DNA from 2 places in the Kitasatospora sp. NPDC005856 genome. Region 2 is predicted to be linked to the other one. Evidence: riboswitches for the same ligand, from Rfam matches in the RefSeq annotation. Region 2 holds a riboswitch; the other holds the start of a gene.
The links. A riboswitch is a leader RNA that binds a small molecule or an ion and turns the genes downstream of it on or off. The one in region 2 is predicted to bind cobalamin.

Region 1: another riboswitch for cobalamin. It lies ahead of ABZ449_RS14170 (iron ABC transporter permease); the one in region 2 lies ahead of ABZ449_RS15035 (HoxN/HupN/NixA family nickel/cobalt transporter).

Annotation. Positions count from the first base shown of each region.
Region 1 is NZ_JBEXWT010000018.1:101,708-109,421, forward strand. It holds gene ABZ449_RS14145 (anti-sigma regulatory factor) at 1-356, opposite strand, end outside; gene ABZ449_RS14150 (GNAT family N-acetyltransferase) at 545-1,021, opposite strand; gene ABZ449_RS14155 (nuclear transport factor 2 family protein) at 1,032-1,415, opposite strand; gene ABZ449_RS14160 (ABC transporter substrate-binding protein) at 1,538-2,530, opposite strand; gene ABZ449_RS14165 (ABC transporter ATP-binding protein) at 2,626-3,420, opposite strand; gene ABZ449_RS14170 (iron ABC transporter permease) at 3,435-4,514, opposite strand; cobalamin riboswitch at 4,607-4,756, opposite strand; gene sodN (superoxide dismutase, Ni) at 4,850-5,245, opposite strand; gene sodX (nickel-type superoxide dismutase maturation protease) at 5,483-5,881, shown strand; gene ABZ449_RS14185 (CGNR zinc finger domain-containing protein) at 5,908-6,489, opposite strand; gene ABZ449_RS14190 (amino acid ABC transporter ATP-binding protein) at 6,600-7,400, opposite strand; gene ABZ449_RS14195 (amino acid ABC transporter permease) at 7,397-7,714, opposite strand, start outside.
Region 2 is NZ_JBEXWT010000020.1:64,142-71,855, forward strand. It holds gene ABZ449_RS15020 (AAA family ATPase) at 1-1,965, shown strand, start outside; gene ABZ449_RS15025 (hypothetical protein) at 1,962-3,632, opposite strand; gene ABZ449_RS15030 (metalloregulator ArsR/SmtB family transcription factor) at 3,738-4,121, opposite strand; cobalamin riboswitch at 4,203-4,416, shown strand; gene ABZ449_RS15035 (HoxN/HupN/NixA family nickel/cobalt transporter) at 4,447-5,565, shown strand; gene ABZ449_RS15040 (type B 50S ribosomal protein L31) at 5,634-5,882, opposite strand; gene rpmG (50S ribosomal protein L33) at 5,931-6,095, opposite strand; gene ABZ449_RS15050 (aminopeptidase P family protein) at 6,335-7,441, shown strand; gene efp (elongation factor P) at 7,518-7,714, shown strand, end outside.

The sequences.
Region 1 (7,714 bases), on a different contig from region 2:
TCCTCGCCGACCGAGGAGTCCACCTCGCCGGCCAGGGCGGAGAGCACCGTCCAGGCGAAGGTGTCCCGCTCGGGGGCCTTGCCGTCGGTGGTCGGGGCGGCCACGGTGACCTTCAACGAGTCGCCGACCAGCCGGAACTCGCAGGACAGCACGGAGCCGGGCACCGCCTGCTGGAGCAGGATGGCGCAGGCCTCGTCGACCGCGATCCGCAGGTCCTCGATCTCGTCGAGCGTGAAGTCCAGCCGGGCCGCCAGCCCGGCCGTCGCCGTTCGCAGGACGGAGAGGTAGGCCCCGGCTGCGGGCAGCCGGACCTCCACGAAGTCCTGAACACCGAGATCGCCGTCGATCTGGGACACCCTTGCCTCCTGGGTGACGCGCTGTGCTTTCTTGGTACCCCGCTTGTTACCGCTTGCTACCCCCGAAGGGGGCCCGGCGTCACGGATCCGCCAACGCTCTGCCTTCCGCACCCCGGTTCGGGAGTTACTCATGGTAAGGCATTGCGACGCAGGGTGGCAGACCCTTTCCCCGGTCTCCGAACGGCCGTTCAGCGCCGGCCGGCCTCGGCCAGTGCCCCGTCGGTGAGCCGGTACACCGTCCACTCGTCCATCGGCACCGCGCCGATCGACTTGTAGAAGTCGATCGAGGGCCGGTTCCAGTCCAGGACCGACCACTCGACCCGGGAGTAGCCGCGCTCGACGGCGATCCGGGCGAGTTCCAGCAGCAGCGCCTTGCCGTGGCCGCCGCCGCGCGACTGCGGGCGGACGTACAGGTCCTCCAGGTAGATCCCGTGGGTGCCGCGCCAGGTCGAGAAGTTGCGGAACCAGACGGCGAAGCCGACCGGTTCGCCGGTGGCGTCGTCCTCGGCGATCAGCCCGAACAGGGCCGGGTTCTCACCGAACAGGGCGTCGTGCAGCTGCTCCTCGGTGGCCTTCGCCTCGTGCAGGGCCTTCTCGTAGTCCGCGAGTTCGCGGATCATGGCATGGATGACGGGAACGTCGGTGGCGACGGCGTTGCGGATCATGCCTGTGAGCCTACTGCTCGGGACCGGTCTCGTCCCAGGCCTGGACGGAGGTCTGGTCGACGATCCGGCCGTCCCGCAGGACGGCCATCGAGGACATCAGCACCCGGACGCCGTCCGGGTACCGGCAGGACTCCAGGAACGCGGCGTGGTCGCCCTGCACCACCACCTGTTCCAGCTTGTGGGTCATCTCGCGGCCGTAGACGTCGTCCAGCATGGCGCCGATCTCCTCCCGCCCGTGCATCACCAGGGGGTGGCTGGGCTGGGTCTTGCGATCGACCATGCGCAGTTCGGCGTCCTCCGCGTAGAGCGCCAGGAGGGTCTCGGCGTCGCAGCGCTCGATGCCCTCGCGCAGCGCGCGGGTGTCGAAGGCGGCGGGGGCCGCCATGGTGGTCATGATCTCGCTCCTCCGGTCGGGTTCCGTCGGCTCGTACCTTGAGCGTACGCCCGCGGCCACCGACCCCGAGGGGCGCGATCGCTGCCGGCCGGGGCCGGCCGGCGGTCCGGTCAGCGGTCCGGTCAGCGGGGCGGCACGGTGCGCAGGTACGCGGCCAGCGCGCCGACCGCGGCCGGGTTGCGCGGGCTCTCCACCAGGTCGACGTAGTCCATGACGAAGATCCGGTCGTTCCTGATCGCGGAGACGCCGGCCAGCGGCGGGAAGGACTTGAGGAACCTGCGCTTCTCCTCGGCCCCGGGCGTCGCGTAGTCGTTGATCACGATCACCTCCGGGTCGCGCTCCACCACGCCCTCCCAGCCGGCCGTGACCCAGGTGTCCGCGAGGTCGCCCATGATGTTGCTCCCGCCCGCCTTGGCGATGATCTCGTTGGCGGCGGCGAACTTCCCGGCGGTGTACGGCTTGTCCTGCCCGCTGTCGTACAGGAAGACGGACGGGCGGCGCTCGGGCGGGGGGACGGCGGCGATCCGCGCCTTGAAGTCCGCGATCAGCTTGTCGGAGCGGTCCTTGACGTCGAAGATCGCGCCGAGGTTGGCCAGGTCGGTGTAGAGCGCCTCCAGCGGGTCCATCACGCCGCGCTCGGTGCCCCTGCCGCTGCGGCAGGACTCGCTGAGCACGTACGAGTCGACACCGAGCGCCTTGAAGGCCTGGGGGGTGACGCCGGTGCCCTCGTCGAAGCCGTAGTGCCAGCCGGCGAAGACCAGGTCGGCCTTGGCGTCCAGGGCGATCTCCTTGGTGATCCGCTGCTCGGAGAGCCACTTCGTCTGCTGGTAGCCGTCCTTCCAGGCCACCTGGTCGATCTTCCCCTTGTCGTCGGGCATCACGTAGCCGGCCATCCGGTCGGCGAGGCCGAGCGAGAGCATCAGTTCGGTGATGTTGACGTCGTTGGTCACCACCCGGGCGGGCTTCTGCGCGAAGGTGAGCCGCTGGCCGCAGTTCTCCACCGTCACCGGGTAGTGGGCGGAGGAGGTGGCGCTCTCCTTCGGCGCGATCTCGGCGCCGCAGGCGGTGAGTCCGAGGACGAGCAGGGCGGCGGTGGCAACGGCCTTGGTGCGCACGGGGGTTCCTTCGCGGTCGGTCGGGGTCGGTCGGGGTCGGTCGAGGTCGTTCGAGGTCGTTCGGGGTCGTCCGGAGTCGGTCGGGGTCGGTCGGGTCAGGGGAGGCGGTCGAACAGCAGCTGGAGGGCGCCGGTCTCCGGGTGCCGCACCGGGGTGGCGCGGACGCCGAACACCTCGGCCAGCAGGGCGGGGCGGAGCACCTCGTGGGGCGGGCCGGAGGCGACGATCCGGCCGGCCCGCAGCACGTGGAGCAGGTCGCAGTGGCCGGCCGCCAGGTTGAGGTCGTGCAGCGCGGTGAGCACCGTCGGGCCGGCCTCCCGGGCGAGCGCCAGCACCTCCAACTGGTGGGCGATGTCCAGGTGGTTGGTGGGTTCGTCCAGCACCAGCAGGCGCGGCTCCTGGACCAGCGCGCGGGCGAACAGCACCCGCTGCTTCTCACCCCCGGACAGGCTGAGGAAGCCCCGTTCGGCGAGGTGCCCCGCCCCGACCTTGCGCAGTGCCTCGGCGCAGCGCTGCTCGTCCCCGTCGGACGGGGCGCCGAAGCCGCGGCGGTGCGGCAGCCGGCCCATGGCGACCACCTCGGCCACGGTGAAGTCGAACCCGGCGGAGTGCTCCTGGGTCAGCGCGGCCACCCGGCGGGCGGTGTCGCGGGCGGTGAGGGCGTGCAGGTCGTCGCCGGCCAGCCGGACCACGCCGCCGGCCGGCCTCAGCACCCGGTAGACGCAGCGCAGCAGGGTCGACTTGCCGCTGCCGTTCGGGCCGATCAGCCCGACCACCTGCCCGGCGGCGGCCGTCAGGCTCACCTCGTGGATCAGCCGGGTGCCGGCCAGTTCCACCGAGACGGCGTCGACGGCGAGGTCCTGGCCCCGCGCCGGGACCGGTCCGGTCACGTCGGTCGCGTCGGTCACCGGGTACCTCCGAAGGCCTGGCCGCGGCGGCGCATCATCAGCAGGAAGGCGGGCACGCCGAGCACCGCGGTGAACACCCCGACGGGCAGTTCGGCCGGCGCCAGCAGGGTGCGCGAGGCGATGTCCACCCAGACCAGCAGCAGCGCCCCGGCGAGCGGCGCGATCACCAGCACCCGGCGGTGCCCGGCGCCGACCAGCATCCGCGCCACGTGCGGCACCAGCAGCCCGACGAAGCCGATCGCCCCGCTGACCGCGACCACGGTGCCGGTGACGGCGGCGGTCACCACGAACAGCTCGCGGCGCAGCCGGCCCGGGTCCACGCCGAGCGAGGCGGAGGTCTCGTCGCCCATGGCGAGTGCGTCCAGCCGCCCGGCGGCGCAGGCCAGGTGGGCGAGGCCGGCCAGCACCGTGACGGCGGCGATCGGCACCGAGCCCCAGGTGGCGCCGCCGAGGCTGCCGAGCAGCCACATCATGGCGTCCCGGGCGGCCTCGCCGCGGTCGGCGGCGAAGACCATCAGGGTGGTGGCGGCGGAGAAGCCGTAGGACAGGGCGGTGCCGGTGAGCACCAGGCGCAGCGGGGTGAGCCCGTGCGCGGTGCGGGCGGCGAGGTAGACGAGCGTCATCGCGGCCAGGGCGGAGCCGAAGGCGGAGACGGAGATCGCCCACACCCCGAGCGCGGCGAAGGCGCCGAACAGCAGGACGGCGTTGGCGCCGACGGCCGCGCCGGAGGAGATGCCGAGCACGAAGGGGTCGGCCAGCGGGTTGCGCACCAGGGCCTGGACGGCGACCCCGCAGGCGGCCAGCCCGGCGCCGACCACGGCGGCCAGGACGGTGCGCGGCAGCCGGATCTCCCAGACGATCGCGTACGCGGACGCCTCGTCCGCGTCCAGCCGGCCGCCCGTCAGGCCGGCGCCCAGCAGTCGCAGTACGCGGGGCAGGCCGAGTTCGGAGGAGCCGAGGGCGACCCCGCAGACCAGAGACAGCAGCAGGGCGGCGCCGAGGCCGACGGCGAGCGGGACGGTGGGTATGCGACGAGCGGGCGGGCCGACTGCACGGTCGACGGGTGCGCGGTTCACGGGTGCGCCTTGCCTCGGGCCGAGGGTGCGCCGGGGCGGGCGCCGGCCGCGGGCGTGGCGGGGCGCCGTTCCCCTCGCAGTCCGCGGCGAGTTGTCGGGAGTTCGGCGGCCGAGGGCGATCGGGCTGGCGCGGCCGTACGGGCTGGTACGGGCCGTGCTCACCGTTGCGGGTCAGCGCCGGATTCACACCGGACTTCCCCCTCGGACGCCCTGGCAGCATAACAGCCACTCAGGGCAGGCAACCCTTACCGGGTTCGGGCGTGGCGGGTCGTGGACGCGCGACCGCCCCCGGCCGGCGGTGCGGACGGGGGCGGTCGGGTGGCGACGCGTCAGGCTCAGGCCTGCTTGGTCTCCCAGAAGATCTTGTCGACCTCGGCGATCAGGTCCAGCAGGGCCTGGCCGGTGGCCGGGTCGGTGGACGCCTTGGCGGCCGAGGCGGCCTTCAGGGTGTCGTTGATCAGCTGGTGCAGCTGCGGGTACTTCTCGAAGTGCGGGGCCTTGAAGTAGTCGCTCCACAGCACCGAGATGTGGTGCTTGACGGCCTCGGCGCGCTGCTCCTTGATGATGACGGCGCGGGCGCGGAAGTGCGGGTCCTCGTTGGCCTGGTACTTCTCCTGGGTGGCCTTGACCGACTCGGCCTCGATCCGGGCCTGCGCCGGGTCGTACACGCCGCAGGGCAGGTCACAGTGGGCGTGGGCGGTGGCACGCGGTGCAAACAGACGAGAGAACATGGGAGTCCTTCCTTAGATCGTCTTCCCGCGCCCGAGATTACCCTTCCGGCCTCCCGGTTTCGCGATCGGGCGGTGGGCCTAGGGCGAAAGACGGACCAGGAACCGGGGTAATCCGGACATCGGACCGGTGACGGTCCGTACGGCAGACTGTGGGCGGACGGATCGGGAGGAGGAGTCGTGGCGCGGAGCACGCGACCGGAGGGCGCCGGAGCCGGGGGGCGCGAGCGCCGTGGTGCGCTGCCGTTCGGGCTGGTCGACGTGGCGGGGCCGTCGATGGTCCCCACCCTGCGCGAGGGCGACCAGCTGTTGGTCCGCTACGGCGCGCCGGTCCGGCCGGGTGCGGTGGTGCTCTTCCGGCACCCCTTCCAGCAGGACCTGCTGGTGGTGAAGCGGGCCGTCGGGCGCCGGGCCACGGGTTGGTGGATGCTCTCCGACAACCGTCCGGTGGACAGCGACAGCCGCAGCTACGGCGCCGTGCCGGACGAGCTGGTGCTCGGCCGGGCGCTGCTGCGGCTGCGCCCGAGCCCGGTCTGGCTGGCGCCGGGGCGCCGGCTGGAGCGGCTGCTGCTCACCCCGCGGCTGGCCCGGGTGCCGGGCCTCTCAAGACGGCTCGGCGTCTGGGTGGAGGAGCTCTAGGGTCCGCCCGGGCCCTGCGCCCGGGGTCAGTCCCGGGCCGCCGCCTCCGCCTCCTGGCGCTTGCGGGCCCGGTAGGCGGCCACGTTGGCACGGGTCGCGCAGCGGTCCGAGCAGTAGCGGCGGGAGCGGTTGGTGGAAGTGTCCAGGTAGGCGTTGCGGCAGGGCGCGGCCTGGCAGATGCCGAGCCGGTCGGCGCCCAGCTCGGTGAGGTGGACGGCCAGGCCCATGCAGGCGACCGCGGTGAAGTGCGCGGTGGCGGTGGGGGAGTTGTCGGCCAGGTGCAGGTGCCAGCGCGGCCGCCCGGCGTCGTCCAGGTAGTCGTGGCCGGAGACCAGCGGGCTGACGGGGTACTCCATCAGCAGGCTGTTCAGCAGGTCGACACCGCGGGTCTCGTCCCCCTCGGCGGCGGCCTCGAAGACGCCGCGCAGGCGGGTCCGCACCGCCCGCAGCCGGGGCAGGTCGGATTCGTCGGCGAGCGCGGCGGCCCGCGCGGAGTCCGAGAACAGGCCGCGCACGGCCTCCACGGAGGTCAGCGCGTCGGTGCCGCGCTCGGGCTCCTCGGTGTTCACCAGCCGAACGGCGAGATCGGCGTAGGCGGCGAGCTCCACAGGGGTCCTTCCAGATTTGGTAACGGGCTGACTGCCTCCAGCCTATTACCTGGGCGGGGCAAACGTCGGCGCCCGGCAGGAGCGGCCTGCCGGGCGCCGACGGTTCGGGCTCAGAGCACCTTGGACAGGAAGGCCCTGGTGCGCTCGTGCTGCGGGTCGGTGAGCACCTCGCGGGGGTTGCCGGACTCGACCACCACACCGCCGTCCATGAACACCAGCGCGTCGCCGACCTCGCGGGCGAAGCCCATCTCGTGGGTGACGACCACCATGGTCATGCCCTCCTCGGCGAGGCCGCGCATGACATCGAGGACGTCGCCGACCAGCTCCGGGTCGAGCGCGGAGGTCGGCTCGTCGAAGAGCATCAGCTTGGGCTTCATGGCCAGCGCGCGGGCGATCGCCACGCGCTGCTGCTGGCCGCCGGAGAGCTGCGAGGGGTAGTTCTTCGCCTTGTCGGCGAGGCCGACCCGCTCCAGCAGGACCATGCCGCGCTCGCGGGCCTCGGCCTTGCTCTCGCCCTTGACCTGGACCGGCGCCTCCATGACGTTCTCGATGGCGGTCATGTGCGGGAACAGGTTGAAGCGCTGGAAGACCATGCCGATGTCGCGCCGCTTGAGGGCGACCTCGCGGTCCTTGAGCTCGTACAGCCGGTCGCCCTTCTGCCGGTAGCCGACCAGCTCGCCGTCCACCCACAGGCGGCCGCCGTTGATCTGCTCCAGGTGGTTGATGCACCGCAGGAAGGTCGACTTGCCGGAGCCGGAGGGACCGATCAGGCAGAACACCTCGCCCTGCCTGACCTCCAGGTCGATGCCCTTGAGCACCTCGACCGGGCCGTAGGACTTGTGCACGTTCTCGGCGCGGACCATGGGTTCGGCGGGGGCCGCGGCGTCGGGGGTCTTGGTCAGATCGGTCATACGTGACCACCTCCCTCGAGCCCCGGGACGACGTCGGCCGTCGCCTTCGGGGCGGGCTTCCCGGCGAACAGGCCCCGCAGCCGCTGCAGCGGGGTGGGCGGGAGGGTGCGGTTGGAACCTCGGGCGTAGTGGCGCTCGACGTAGTACTGGCCGATGGTCAGCACCGAGGTGAAGAACAGGTACCAGAGGCTGACCACGATCAGCAGCGGGATGTTCTGGTAGTTCCGGGAGTAGATCACCTGGCCGGCCCGGAAGATCTCCTCCAGGGAGATCACGGAGACCAGCGAGGTGGTCTTGAGCATCGAGATGGTCTC
Region 2 (7,714 bases):
GTGGGTGGCCACGTGGTGCAGGCCGGGAGCATCGGGTCGCTGCACCTCCACCAGCCGCCGGTGGTGCCGAGGCCGCATCAGATCCGGCCTCCGCACGGTCCTTTCGTCAACCGGGAGCCCGAACTCGCCGCGCTCACCGAGGCCTTGGGCCGGGTCGTGGCGGGCGGACCCGGGGTCGTGGTGTTCACCGGCCTCGGCGGCGTCGGGAAGACCGAGCTGATCGCCAGGTTCGCCGCGGACCACCGCGAGCACTTCCCGGGCGGGGACCTCTACGCCGACCTGAAGGCCTACCGGCACCAGGGCGGGGTGGACCTCCCCGAGCTGCTGGCCGGATTCCTGCGCGCCCTCGGTGCCGAGCCCCCGGCCGCGGAGGCCGAGCGGTTCACGGCCTTCCGCACCGCGACCGCCGAGCGCCGGTGCCTGTTCTTCCTGGACAACGTCGAGCACGCCGCGGAGGTCCGCGCGCTGCTCCCGGCCGGCGGGCTGGTGGTGGTCGCGAGCCGGCGGCGGTTGCCCGCGCTGCGGACGGACGGCGCCGAGGTGCGCCGGCTCGGCCCGCTGAGCGCGAGGGCGGGCACCGAGCTGGTGCGCGGCTGGGTGGGCCCCGGGCGGGGCAGCGACGGGGAGCTGGCGGAACTGGTCGAGCTGTGCGGCGGGCTGCCGCTCGCGCTGAACGCGGTCGGGAGTCAGCTGCTGGACCGGGAGCACCTGCCGGTCGGCCGGGTGGTGGCCGAACTGCAGGACCGGGAGGGCGGGTTGGCGATGCTGGAGGGCGAGGAAGGCGATCTCGGCGCGACGTACGACCTGGTCTACGAGCGGCTGTCGGCGCCGGGCCGGGCGCTGTACCACCTGATCGGGGTGCACCCCGGCCCCTTCGTCTCCGCCGAGCTGGCCCGTGCGGTCGGCGTCGAGCGGGCCGAGCAGGCGATCGGGGAGCTGCGGAGCGTCCACGTGCTGGACGAGGTGGTGGACGGCGACCGTGAGGAGCGTTTCCGGGCCCACGACGTGGTGCGGTTGCACGCCTACGGCCGGACGCGGGAACCGGCCGACCGCGGGGACCTCCTCGCCGCCGTCGTGGCGTACTACCGGGGCCGGGCGTCGGCCGCCGACCGTGCGATGGCCGGGAAGAGGCTGCGCCTGCAGGACCCGAGCGGTGACGACCTGCCCCGCTTCGCCTCCGGCACCGAGGCCCTGGAGTGGCTGTACGCCGAGCGGGCCAACGTCCGCGCGGTGGTGGAGGAGGCGGCCGCGCAGGGGTGGCACGGCGAGGTGTGGCGGCTCTGCGAGTCGCTCTGGCCGCTGTACCACGGCCGGAAGCTCTACCAGGACTGGATCGCCACCCACCGGCTCGGCGTCGAGTCGGCCCAGTGGGACAACCAGCCGGCCGCCGTGGTCCGGATGCGCAACCAGCTCGCCCGGGCCCACTTCGACCGCAAGGAGTACCGGCTCGCCGCCGAGCAGTTGGCGCTGGCCGCGGAGCAGCTTCCGCTGGTGGCCGACCGCCGGGTGGTGGGGGTGCTCCACGAGACGGACGGTCTGCTCTGCCTGGCCGACGGCCGCCCGGGCGACGCGGTGGAGCGGTTCACCCTGGCCCTGGCGGAGAACCGGGGCGACGACCACGGCGAGATCGTCCAGAGCTACCACCTGGCCCAGGCGCTGATCGCCGACGGCCGTCCGCAGGAGGCGCTGACCCTGCTGGCCGGGGCCACCGAGCGAGCCGAGCGGACGCGCGACACGGACATGCTGATGAAGCTGCCGCTGGTCCGGGCCCGGGCCCACCGGGCGCTCGGGCAGCCGGACCTCGCCGTCGCCCACGCGCAGGACTGCGCCCGGCGGGCCGAGGCACTGAGCCAGTACGCGAAGGAGGCGCAGGCCCACACCCTGCTGCTCGCCCTCGCCGAGGAGCTGGAGGACGCGGACCTGGCGGAGCGCAGCCGTGCGCGGCTGCGGGAGCTGTCGGACTAGCCGGTACGGAACGAGACCCGGGTGCGGTGCTCGCCGGTGCGGATGGTGAGCCCGTGCTCGGGGAGGCCGGCCGGGTCGCCGCCGTCGGCGAGCCAGCAGGCGACGGCGGAGCCGAGCAGCAGCGGGTCGAGGCCGGGGTCGGGCCGGCCCCAGTCCGGTTCGGTGCGGGCCTCCAGCAGCGGGCCGGTGCGCAGCCGGAGCAGGTGGCGGGCCGAGCCGAGGGCGGCCACCGCGACGGCGAGGCCGGGCAGTTCGGCGGCGGTGTCGGCGAGCCAGCGGGCGGCGGGGCGTTCGGCGTGGGTCTCGGTGCGGGCGAGCACCTCGGCGGTGTAGCGCAGGGCGTCGCCCGGGTGCTCGTCGGTGAGGGCGTGGAAGCCGCGCGGGGCGTGGTCGTGCGGGTCGAAGGGGTAGCGCCGCAGGCTCACCTCGGTGCCCTCGGCGCTGCCCCGGACGTCGTACGCGGTGGGCCCCTCGGCGCCGTCGGGGCAGGGGACGGGTCGGGGATAGGGCGGCAGGGCCGGTTCGCCCCGGGGTTCGTCGAGGTCGTCCAGGAAGGAGTAGAGCAGCGGGCGCAGCACCCGGGCGGATTCGCCGCGGCGGGCGAGGGAGCGGTCGGTGATCTCGCGCAGGCCGGTCGGGTCCTGGGCGAGGGCGGATTCCAGCTGGGCGGCGAGGTCTGCGCCCGGGTCGAGGACGGGTGCGGCCTGGCCGAAGGCGTAGCCGGGGGAGCGTGGGTCGAGTTCGGCGGCGCCGGTGGCGACGAGCAGGGTGCGGTGCTCCAGGGCGGCGCCGTAGACGGTGACCGAGCCGTGGTCGCCGATCACGCAGTCGGCGGCGACGAGCGCGGCCTGCCAGCCCTGGTGGGGCGGGATCAGGCGCAGGCCCATCCGGCGGGCGTCGTCGAGCAGTGCCTCGGGGTCGTGGCGGCTCCACACGTTGGGGTGCAGGACGACGGCCACCGTGTACTCGTCGGCGGGCAGTTGGCGGACCAGCCGTTGGGGCAGGTCGGGGTGGCGGCCGAATAACGAGTGCTCGCTCCAGGTGGAGCTGACGACGACGAGCCGTCGGCCGTCGACGGCACCGAGTGCGGTGCGGTAGGCGTCCCGGGAGCGCCGGCTGGCGAGCATCCGGTCGAAGCACGGGTCGCCGACCACCCGGGCGACGTCCAGCGCCTCGGGGCAGGAGGTCTGCAGCCGGTCCAGCTGCTCGGGGTGGGAGAGCCCGAGGACGTCCACGAACACCCTTCCGCGGTGGGTGAGTTCGTTGCGGGACAGGCCGGCCGAGCTGACCGTGTCGCCGGTGGACTCGGTCACCAGGCGGTTGTAGCCGGCGCCGTGCGGGAGGACGACGAGGCGGGCGTCCAGCCGGTGCATGGAGGAGTGGACGGCGCAGGCGACGGCCAGGTCGAAGCGGCGGCGGACGGCGTCCTCCCAGTCCAGCACGGTGAAGCCGGGCAGGCCGTGCAGGTACGCGTCCAGGGCGCGGTCGGCGAAGGCGGAGCCGGGGTTGACGGTGAAGTAGCGCTCGACGCCGTCCGGGTGCAGCAGGGTGAGGACGTCCAGGACCCGGGTGGCCGAGGTGAGGGTGCGGGCGACCGCCAGCACGCGGGCCCTGACCGGTCGGGTGTTCCACCGGTCGGCGGGCCAGGCGTGGGGGTGGGACGGCACACCATGATCGTACTCACCCGCTCCGGCCGCGGCGCGGTTCCGAGTGCCGGTCAGGGGATCGGCGGGCCGGCGGGTCGGCCGGTGGCCGTGGATGGGGCCCGCGGGTCAGCCGGTGGCCGCGGTGGGCTCGTGGTGTTCGGCGGCGGCGCACTCGTCGAGGAGGGGGCGCATGGCCTCGTCCACGAGCCGGTAGCGCACCACTCGTCCGTCCCGGTCGCCGGTGACCACGCCGGCCGTGCGGAGCAGCCGCAGGGCCTGGGAGACGGCGGGGTCGCGCATGCCGGTGGCGACCGCGAGGTCGGTGACGGCGAGCGGGCCGGCCCGGTGGAGGGCGAGCAGCAGGGCGAGCCGACCTGGGTCGGCGAGCAGGGAGAACCGCTCGGCCCAGGACCGGACGTGGGCCGGGTCGCCGATCGCGGCGATGGCCTCGCAGACCCGGTGTCCGTCGATGGTGCGGTGGTCCGCGCGGTCGGCCGGTACGAGATGCATGGGGGCATTCTCGCAGGCGGTGGCCTGTGATCCTGGACACCTGCGCAGGTGCGCAGCCTTGCACGCGTGAGGCGCGGCCCCTACGGTGTTCCCCGCCGTGGTGCTCGGGAAGACCGGTGACGGACCCTCAGGGGTCCCAGCCCGGAGCGGCCCTCGCCACTGTGATCGGGTCGTTCCTTCGTCCGCGGAGGAGCGTCGGCCGTACCCAGCGAGCCACTGGGCGCCTCGTGCGCCTGGGAAGGCGGGTACGGGCGTCCCGTAAGCCAGGAGACCGGCCACGGCATCTCACGAGGTTTTCCACGAGGTGCTGGAGCGTGATCCGCAGATGACCCTGCCCGAAACCGTTGCCGCCGGGGCGAAGCCGGCCCCCTCCGTGCTGCCCAGCTTCAAGTGGCGGCGCGAGGACACCATCCGTACGGCCGGGCTGATGGCGGTGATCGTGGCCATGCACGTGGTGGCCTTCGGCACGCTGATCTTCCTGGTCGCACCCGAGAAGTACGCGGTCGGTACCCAGGTCTTCGGGGTGGGCCTGGGTATCACCGCGTACACCCTCGGCATGCGCCACGCCTTCGACGCCGACCACATCGCGGTGATCGACAACACCACCCGCAAGCTGATGGCGGACGGCAAGCGGCCCGTCTCGGTGGGCTTCTGGTTCGCCCTCGGGCACTCCTCGATGGTGGTGCTGATGGCCGCCCTGGTGGCGGGCGGCGCGCAGCTGGCGGACACGCTGATGGACGACGAGTCGACCACCCACAAGTGGCTCGGCATGGTCGGGACGACCACCTCCGGCGTGTTCCTCTACCTGATCGGCGCGCTCAACCTGGCGGCGCTGCTGGGCATCCTCAAGGTGTTCCGTTCGATGCGGGCCGGGCAGTTCGACGAGAAGGAGCTGGAGTCGCACCTCGACTCGCGCGGCTTCATGGCCCGGGTGCTGAACCGGGCGACCCGTTCGATCACCCGGCCGGGGCAGATGTTCCCGGTGGGCATGGTGCTGGGCCTGGGCTTCGACACCGCGACCGAGGTCACCCTGATGGTGATGGCCGGTTCGGGCGCGGCCTCCGGGCTGCCCTGGTACGCGATCGCCTGCCTGCCGCTGCTGTTCGCGGCCGGGATGAGCCTGTTCGACACCCTGGACGGGACGTTCATGAACTTCGCGTACCAGTGGGCCTTCGCCAACCCGGTGCGCAAGGTGTACTACAACCTGACCATCACCGGCCTGTCGATCGCGGTGGCCTTCATTATCGGCACCATCGAGCTGGTCGGGGTGCTGCACGAGAAGCTCGATCTGACCGACCCGGTCACCGGGTTCATCGCCGACATATCGCTGGACAACGTCGGCTACGCCATCGCCGGGCTGTTCGTGGTGGTCTGGGCGGTGGCGATCGGCTACTGGAAGCTCGCCCGGGTCGAGCAGCGCTGGACACCGGACCAGGAGGCCTGAGCACGCGGAACGCGCCGAACGGCGCCGCCCCCGAAAATCCGGGGCGGCGCCGTTCGGCGCGTTCGCGGTCAGTGCCGGTCGCCGTAGCGGCGGCGGAACTGCTCGACCCGCCCGGCGGTGTCCAGCACCCGGGACTGGCCGGTGTAGAAGGGGTGGCTCGCCGAGGAGATCTCGACGTCGATCACCGGATAGGTGTCGCCGTCCTCCCACTCGACCGTGCGGTCACCGGTCACGGTGGAGCGGGTGAGGAAGGCGAGGCCGCCGACCTTGTCGCGGAAGACGACCGGACGGTAGGCGGGGTGGATTCCGGACTTCATGGGGGACTCCTCTCGGGTCGGGGTTCGGCGCTCCTCGCGGGTCGGGGTTCAGCGCTCCTCGCGGAAGTCGACGTGCCGGCCGGCGGCCGGGTCGTACTTGCGCAGGACCAGCCGGTCCGGGTCGTTGCGGCGGTTCTTGCGGGTCACGTACGTGAAGCCGGTGCCGGCGGTGGAGCGGAGCTTGGTCACCGGGCGCAGTTCGCTGCGGGCCATCGGGCGTCCTCCTGGGGCTGGGGTGTCGGACCTCGGGCGTCGGATCGAAACCGTACACCGAAATGGATGTCGTTTTCGTCTTCTCGCCATTCGCCCCAACGCGGGCCCGGTCCGGTCCATTCCCGGATGACGGCGCGAGGGGGCGGCGCGGTCGCGCAGGGGGGCGCGCAAGGGGTATTGGGGGTTCTGTCGGGGGTGCTCGGCGGGCGCTTCGGGCCGGGGGTTCGTAGGCTCGACGCATGGCGGATGCGTACGCGGGGCGGCGGGAGCGGGTGAGGGAGCACTGCAGTGCGGCCGGGGCCGATGCGGCGCTGATCACCCGTGCGGCGAACGTGCGGTACCTGACGGGCTGCGCGCCCTGCGGGGCGAGCCTGCTGCTGACCAGGGAGCGGGCGCTGCTCGCGCTTCCGGACGACCTGCCGCCGGACGATTCGGGGGAGCACCTGATCGCCCCGGACGTCACCCGGCTGCCGGTGGCGTCCGGGTCGGACACCGCGCTGGCCGCCGCGGCCGCCGCCGCGCGGTCCGGGGTGGCGGGCCTGGCGGTGGAGGAGCACGACCTGACCGTCAGCCGGCACCGGGCGGTGGGGGGCCTGGCCGAGGGGGCCCGGCTGGTGGACCTCGGACAGACGGTCGAGCGGCTGCGGGTGATCAAGGACGAGCGCGAGATCGCCGACCTGCGGATCGCGGCCGAGATCGCCGACCAGGCGCTGGGCGAGTTGCTGGAGTCGATCCTGGTGGGCCGCACCGAGCGACACCTGGCGATGGAGCTGGAGCGCCGGATGATCGACCACGGCGCCGACCGGGCGGCCTTCCCGGTCTCCGTCGGCACCGGCGGCCACTCCGGCCAGCCCGCCCACCAGCCGACCGACCGCCGGGTGGAGGAGGGCGACTTCCTGACCGTGGTGATGGGCGCCCAGTACCGCGGCTACGGCGTCTCCACCGCCCGCACCTTCGTGATCGGGGCGGCTCCCGCGCCCTGGCAGGTGGAGCTGCACCGGCTGGTCTTCCGGGCTCAGCGGGCCGGGCGGGAGGCGCTCGGACCCGGCGTGGAGCAGTGCGTGCCCGACCGGGCTGCCCGGCAGGTTCTGGAGGCGGCGGGCCACACCGAGGCCTCCCCGCACCCGGTGGGCCACGGCATCGGGCTGGAGATCCGGGAGGCCCCGCGCCTCGGTCCGTCGGACATGGGTAAACTGGACAGCCGCGTACCGGTCACCGTCGGTCCGGGGGTCCACCTCCCGGGCAAGGGCGGGGTCCGGATCGAGGACACGCTCGTCGTGCGCCCCCTCGAAGAGGGCGGGCCCGAGCTGCTCACCATCACCACCAAGGAGCTCCTCGCCCTGTGACCGCGGCCCCCGGGGCCGTGGACGGCAGGACGCAATCCCTTGGTTCCTTGACAGCTATACAGGAGTTAGTGCGCCCGTGGCTTCCACGAACGATCTCAAGAACGGCATGGTCCTCAAGCTGGAGGGCGGCAAGCTCTGGTCCGTCGTCGAGTTCCAGCACGTCAAGCCCGGCAAGGGCCCGGCCTTCGTGCGTACCAAGCTCAAGGAGGTCCTGACGGGCAAGGTCGTCGACAAGACCTTCAACGCCGGCACCAAGGTCGAGACCGCCAACGT